DNA from 2 places in the Serratia sp. 25CWL12 genome. Region 1 is predicted to be linked to the other one. Evidence: predicted binding sites of a transcription regulator. Region 1 holds the regulator's gene; the other holds the start of a gene.

What was found. Region 1 encodes Fur, which represses iron uptake genes when iron is present. Its sites were predicted from a motif close to ATAATAATGAGAACNACTATCAA; they were not measured.
Region 2: a site for Fur is predicted at 1,398-1,420, ahead of ACX9GV_RS05390 (Nramp family divalent metal transporter). Genes of this name have one in related genera too.

Annotation. Positions count from the first base shown of each region.
Region 1 is NZ_CM147698.1:2,877,049-2,880,472, forward strand. It holds gene ybfE (LexA regulated protein) at 77-364, shown strand; gene fldA (flavodoxin FldA) at 535-1,074, shown strand; gene fur (ferric iron uptake transcriptional regulator) at 1,438-1,884, shown strand; gene glnS (glutamine--tRNA ligase) at 2,027-3,424, opposite strand, start outside.
Region 2 is NZ_CM147698.1:1,239,336-1,242,759, reverse strand. It holds gene ACX9GV_RS05390 (Nramp family divalent metal transporter) at 118-1,356, opposite strand; tRNA gene ACX9GV_RS05385 (tRNA-Ala) at 1,756-1,831, opposite strand; tRNA gene ACX9GV_RS05380 (tRNA-Ala) at 1,890-1,965, opposite strand; gene gltX (glutamate--tRNA ligase) at 2,168-3,424, opposite strand, start outside.

The DNA of each region.
Region 1 (3,424 bases):
GGGTATTGGTGTTAACCAAACCGTCTGGAAGCGTGAAAACGTTTTTTGATACCAACTCCTTTGCAGTAAAGCAATAATGGCAAAAGAATATACGGACCGTACAACGCTAGATCTGTTTGCAGATGAACGCCGCCCGGGACGCCCGAAAACCAACCCGCTTTCCCGTGATGAACAGCTTAAGATCAATAAGCGCAATCAACTACGGCGTGACAAAGTACGGGGATTACGGCGTGTAGAACTGAAAATCAACGCCGAGGCCGTGGATGCGTTGAATAAACTGGCGGATCTGCGCAATATCAGCCGCAGTGAGTTAATTGAACAAATGCTGTTAACACAACTGGCAGAAGAACAGCCTGAAGCATGAACGGTGATGCCAGTACCCCTATAGCCCAGAGCATCACATAAATGTGATATAACCGCAGGGTAAATCTCTGGCATGATAGGGGTCTATTTACGGGTGGAGACGATGCCTCAGGTAAATCTCACACCACATTTAAGCAACACAACAAATTGAATTAAAAGGTTATTCGCAATATGGCTCATGTAGGTATTTTCTTTGGCAGCGATACTGGCAATACCGAAAACATTGCCAAGATGATCCAGAAGACCCTCCATCAAAAATACGGTAACGATGTTACAGAACTTCACGACATCGCCAAAAGCAGCAAAGAAGATCTGGCCGCATTTGATATTCTGCTGTTCGGGATCCCCACTTGGTATTACGGCGAAGCGCAATGTGACTGGGATGATTTCTTTCCCACACTGGAAGAGGTTGACTTCAACGGTAAGTTGGTGGCGCTATTCGGCTGCGGTGATCAAGAAGACTATGCAGAGTATTTCTGCGATGCGATGGGAACACTGCGCGATATCATTGAACCACGCGGTGCAGTGATTGTCGGTAACTGGCCAACCAAGGGTTACCATTTCGAAGCCTCTAAGGGGTTAGCAGACGACAACCACTTTATTGGTCTAGCCATCGATGAAGATCGTCAACCTGAATTAACCAACGAGCGCGTAGCAGCTTGGGTCCAACAGATCTGTGAAGAACTCAGCCTGGCGGAGATCATCGGTTAAGCCTGGATTGCACCAAACCGGTTCTACAATAACAGGTTCAACAATTGATACGTTGACCGCACCAAGAGGCTCTACAGGGCCTCTTGGCGTAAGATGACCGCTGCGATAAAGCCAAAAACCACCACTTTGTCGGTTAAATCAACCAAGTCACGTGCAGAGGCCTAGGTGAGCCATACCTTGGTGAACAACTAGGCCTTTGTGAACAAGCAGACCTTTGTGAACAACCAGCGGTTCCTATTTACGTCAACCGGTTCTATAATGAGACGCAATTACGTCTTTGCGCCAGCCCGGCATCATAAGCGGGAACTGCTCAGCATTGATTAGTACCGTGTTTGATTAGCATAATAACAGGACTGAACCCGCATGACTGATAACAATAGCGCATTGAAAAAAGCCGGCTTAAAAGTCACGCTTCCACGACTTAAAATCCTTGAAATACTGCAGGATCCAAAATGTCATCACGTCAGTGCTGAAGACCTGTACAAAAAACTGATCGACCTCGGGGAAGAGATTGGTCTGGCTACGGTTTATCGGGTACTCAATCAGTTTGATGATGCCGGTATTGTCACCCGTCACAGCTTTGAAGGTGGCAAGTCAGTCTTCGAATTAACCCAGCAACATCATCACGACCACCTAATTTGCCTGGATTGCGGCAAAGTGATCGAGTTTAGTGACGAGTCCATTGAGGCACGCCAACGGGATATCGCCAAACGGTATAATATTAAACTCACCAACCACAGTTTATACCTGTATGGTCATTGTGAAACCGGTGATTGCCGTAACAACGAAGCACTGCACAGCGAGAAATAACCAAGCTCTATCAGGTTGTTCCCAATAAGCAAGCAGCGATGCTGTTTGCTGTTCCATTTAAGATGCCCTTTAAACCGCAAGCCTATTGACTGAATGACAGCGCAGCCCATAAGGGACCGCGCTGTTACCCGTTTCAGCCGGATTATATATCCATCTTGGCCCAGGTATCACGCAAACCCACCGTCCGGTTAAATACCAGATGATCCGCTGAGGAATAGCGGCTATCAGCACAGAAATAACCTTCACGTTCAAACTGATAGGCGTTTTCTGGCTCGGCAGTGCACAGACTGGCTTCAACAAAACCTGGCTTGATCACCAGTGACTGCGAATTAATGGTAGAGAGGAAATCCTCTGCCGCCCCCGGGTTAGCCACACTGAACAAGCGATCATACAGGCGAATTTCTGCGGGTATGGCATGGGCTACAGAAACCCAATGAATCACCCCTTTCACCTTGCGGCCATCAGCAGGATCTTTACCCAGGGTTTGCGGGTCGTAGGTACAAAAAATGGTGGTGATCTCACCCGCAGCATCTTTCTCTATACGCTCCGCTTTGATGACATAGGCGTTACGCAGGCGAACCTCTTTCCCCAGTACCAGGCGCTTATACTGCTTATTGGCTTCCTCACGGAAGTCAGCGCGATCAATATAAACTTCACGGCTGAACGGCACTTCCCGTGAGCCCATTTCCGGTTTGTTCGGATGGTTAGGTACGGTCAGCGTCTCCACAGCATCCGACATGTTTTCAATCACCACTTTGACCGGATCCAGCACGGCCATGGCGCGCGGCGCATGTTCATTGAGGTCTTCACGGATACAGGACTCCAGTGCTGCCATCTCAACGTTATTATCCTGCTTGGTTACGCCAATACGCAGGCAAAACTCGCGAATAGAAGCGGCGGTGTAACCACGACGGCGCAACCCGGAAATAGTCGGCATGCGAGGATCATCCCAACCTTCCACCACTTTCTCTGATACCAGTTGGCTCAGTTTGCGCTTGGACATAATGGCGTACTCAAGATTGAGCCGCGAGAACTCATACTGACGCGGATGGCATGGGATAGAAATATTATCCAGCACCCAGTCGTACAACCGGCGGTTATCCTGGAACTCCAGTGTACACAGCGAATGCGTGATCTCCTCCAGTGCATCGGAAATGCAGTGGGTGAAATCGTACATCGGATAGATACACCACTTGTTCGCGGTCTGGTGGTGATGGGCAAATTTGATACGGTAAATGACCGGATCGCGCATCACGATAAATGGCGATGCCATATCGATTTTCGCGCGCAAACAGGCTTTACCCTCGGCAAACTCGCCATTGCGCATTTTTTCAAATAGCGCCAGGTTCTCGGCAACCGAACGGTTGCGATAGGGGCTGTCTTTACCCGGTGCGGTCAAGGTACCGCGATATTCACGGATCTGTTCTGGCGTTAATTCATCAACATAGGCTAAACCCTTGTTGATCAGTTCAACGGCATACTGATGCAGTTGATCGAAATAGTCTGAGGAATAACGAATCGCCCCGTCCCATTTAAAGCC
Region 2 (3,424 bases), 1.6 Mb from region 1:
TCACTGTTATTAACCCCATCAACCAAACATTACTCGAGAACGAGCAATCTGACGACATCATTATGTTAAGTGAGAATATTGGTCATCACTGAGGAAAAGCATGGTTGTAACGATGGTCTAAAAAAGACTACTCACCAGTAAGTAACCATTCAACCCCACCACCACCACCACGATGGAAATACCGATGTATTGGATGGTGCGGCTGTTAACCATCTCCCCCATCAGTTGGCGATTACCGGTAAACACCAGCAACGGTACCAGCGCCAGAGCAATCCCAAAGCTCAGTAGGACCTGGCTGAGTACCAGTACCCGTGTTGCGTCCATCCCCAGCATAATGACAATAAACGATGGCAACATGGTAACCACACGTCGTACCCATAGGGGAATGTAAAAACGAATAAACCCTTGCATCACCACCTGCCCCGCCAGTGTTCCCACCACGGTGGAGGAGAGACCCGCAGCCAGCAAGCTCAAGCCAAAAATGGTTGCCGCTGCGTTGCCCAGCAACGGTTGTAATGTCAGATAGGCTTGATCAAGATCGACAATGCCAGTGTGACCATTAAAGTGAAATGCCGCAGCAGCGGTCGCCATCATCGCCAGGTTAACAAAACCGGCAATGGTCATGGCGATAGCGACGTCCACTTTGGTTGCTGCATAACGCTCAGCTTTAGAGTCTTTACCGGCGTTCTGCGTCAATGACGAATGCAGATAGATCACATGAGGCATGATAGTCGCCCCCAGCACCCCGGCAGCCAGAAACACGGCATCGCTATTGGGTAAATCCGGTATCGCCATGCCCTTCAATACCCCACTCAATTGGGGCTGAGAAAAGGCCAATTCGACAATGTAAGCCGCAGCCACAAACAGCAGCAGGCCACCAATAACCAGTTCCAGTGGCTTTTGATCGCGTCTTTGCAACATCAGGATCAGGAACGTGGCAATAGCGGTCAGGACGGTCCCCTGTAGCAACGAGACCCCCAATAGCATTTTAAAACCGATGGCCGCACCGATAAACTCGGCCAGATCAGTGGCCATAGCGATAATTTCTGCTTGTACCCAATAGGCCCAAACTACCGGACGAGGGAAACGATCACGAATATGTTCAGCCAGGTTTTTATTGGTCGCAATGCCGAGCTTGGCGGAAAGCAACTGGATCAACATCGCCATGACATTGGCCCATACCACTACCCACAGCAAGGTATAGCCAAAAGAAGCACCGGACTGAATATTAGTGGCGAAGTTACCGGGGTCAATGTAGCCAATAGCCGCAATAAACGCAGGCCCCATCAGAGAAAGTTTGATCTTTCTCGACCTGCGGATCGATGTTGTTTCATTCACTGTGCGACTGTTCAGCATTGTCTGAACCCCTTGTTAATGATTCCCTGCCATATACTTTTGCACTAATGATAATAATTATCAAACGCATTTATCGTGATAATACTTATCGCTGCGATAACCAATAAGCCAAACCTTATTCATGGATCGCGCTAAACCTTGCTGTTTTACTGACTGAGTATGGCAACACCCGGCTAAAAATACACACATAAGTAACATTAGTCGTTACATTTAAACCAATAATTAACATTTTATTGCTGGCGCGACTTTAGTCAGCATTCTGTCTACTGGCATCGCCGGCCTGGTATTAGGTTGTTAACATAGGAAAATGCCCGGTTAAACTCACCGGGTATTCTTCATATTGGAAAGTAGAATGCGCTAAAAGCAAAAAGCCGACTTAAAGTCGGCTTTTTAGAATGATGGTGGAGCTAGACGGGATCGAACCGTCGACCTCTTGCATGCCATGCAAGCGCTCTCCCAGCTGAGCTATAACCCCACAAAGTGCTACGCATTAACCGGCGTTACGGTGTTCACCGACTCTTTATAAAAGAGTTTGGTGGAGCTAGACGGGATCGAACCGTCGACCTCTTGCATGCCATGCAAGCGCTCTCCCAGCTGAGCTATAGCCCCAATCCACAATAACAAAATTCAGTGAACGGGGCGCATAATATGAAACCCCTGAAACAGTGTCAACGGCTAAATTGAATTACTCGATCAAGCGCTGAAAAAGCCACCACGTCAACACCATTAATGCGAAAAAATCACCTTACCCGCTCAACAGCATAAAGCTCAGCCGATCACTTCTCTGGGCTTTATCTGTTGCTGGTCTGACTTAAGCTTGGGCTTCACGCTGCGCAATATACGCCAACGCCTGGTCAATACGCTTAAGCGACCGTGCCTGGCCGATAGCATGCACGGTAACATCCATACCTGGCGACTGACTGACACCCGTAACGGCAACGCGCAATGGCATCCCGACCTTACCCATGCCTAACCCCAGTTCATCTGCGCTTCCCTGAATCGCATCATGTACATTTTCTGGTGTCCAGGTCGTGATCGCCGCCAGTTTGGCACGTACCACCTCTAAAGGTTGCCGAGCTACCGGGCGCAAATGCTTCTTGGCAGCATCCGCATCAAACTCACTAAAATCTTGATAGAAGTAATGGCAAGACTCCGCCATCTCCTTCAACGTTTTGCAACGTTCTCCCAGCAACTTAACGATATCTTTAAGTTCTGGGCCATTGCGGGTCTCAATCCCTTGCTGCTCAATATGCCATGCCAGATAGACCGCCACCTCTTCTGCTGGTAGGTGGTTAATATAGTGATGGTTTAGCCACTGTAGCTTCTCGGTGTTGAAAGCACTGGCCGATTTATTAATCGCGTCCAGTGTGAACAGTTGCTTCATTTCGTCAATCGAGAAGATCTCCTGATCACCGTGTGACCAGCCCAAACGCACCAGATAGTTCAGCAGTGCCTGCGGCAGATAGCCATCATCACGGTACTGCATCACGCTCACTGCACCATGGCGTTTAGACAATTTCTTGCCATCATCCCCCAGGATCATCGACACATGGGCATATTCCGGTACTGGCGCGCCCAGTGCTTTCAGGATATTAATCTGGCGCGGGGTATTATTGATATGGTCTTCACCACGGATCACATGGGTAATTTCCATATCCCAGTCGTCGATCACCACACAGAAGTTATAGGTTGGTGCGCCATCGGTACGGCGGATAATCAGATCATCCAATTCCTGATTACTAAACTCTATAGGACCGCGGATTTTATCGTCAAAAATGACCGAGCCTTGTTGCGGATTGCGAAAACGCACCACATAAGGTTCATCAGCAGTATGGCTACACTCACTATCACGGCAACGGCCGTCATAACGTGGTTTTTCGCCATCGGTCATTTGCTGCTCACGTAATGCCTCCAGCCGCTCTTTGGAGCAGTAGCATTTATAGGCGGTTCCCTGCTGCAGCATTTCATCGATCACCGCATTGTAGCGATCAAAACGCTTGGTTTGAAAATAGGGGCCTTCATCCCAATCCAGATTTAACCAGTTCATGCCATCCATAATTGCGTCGAT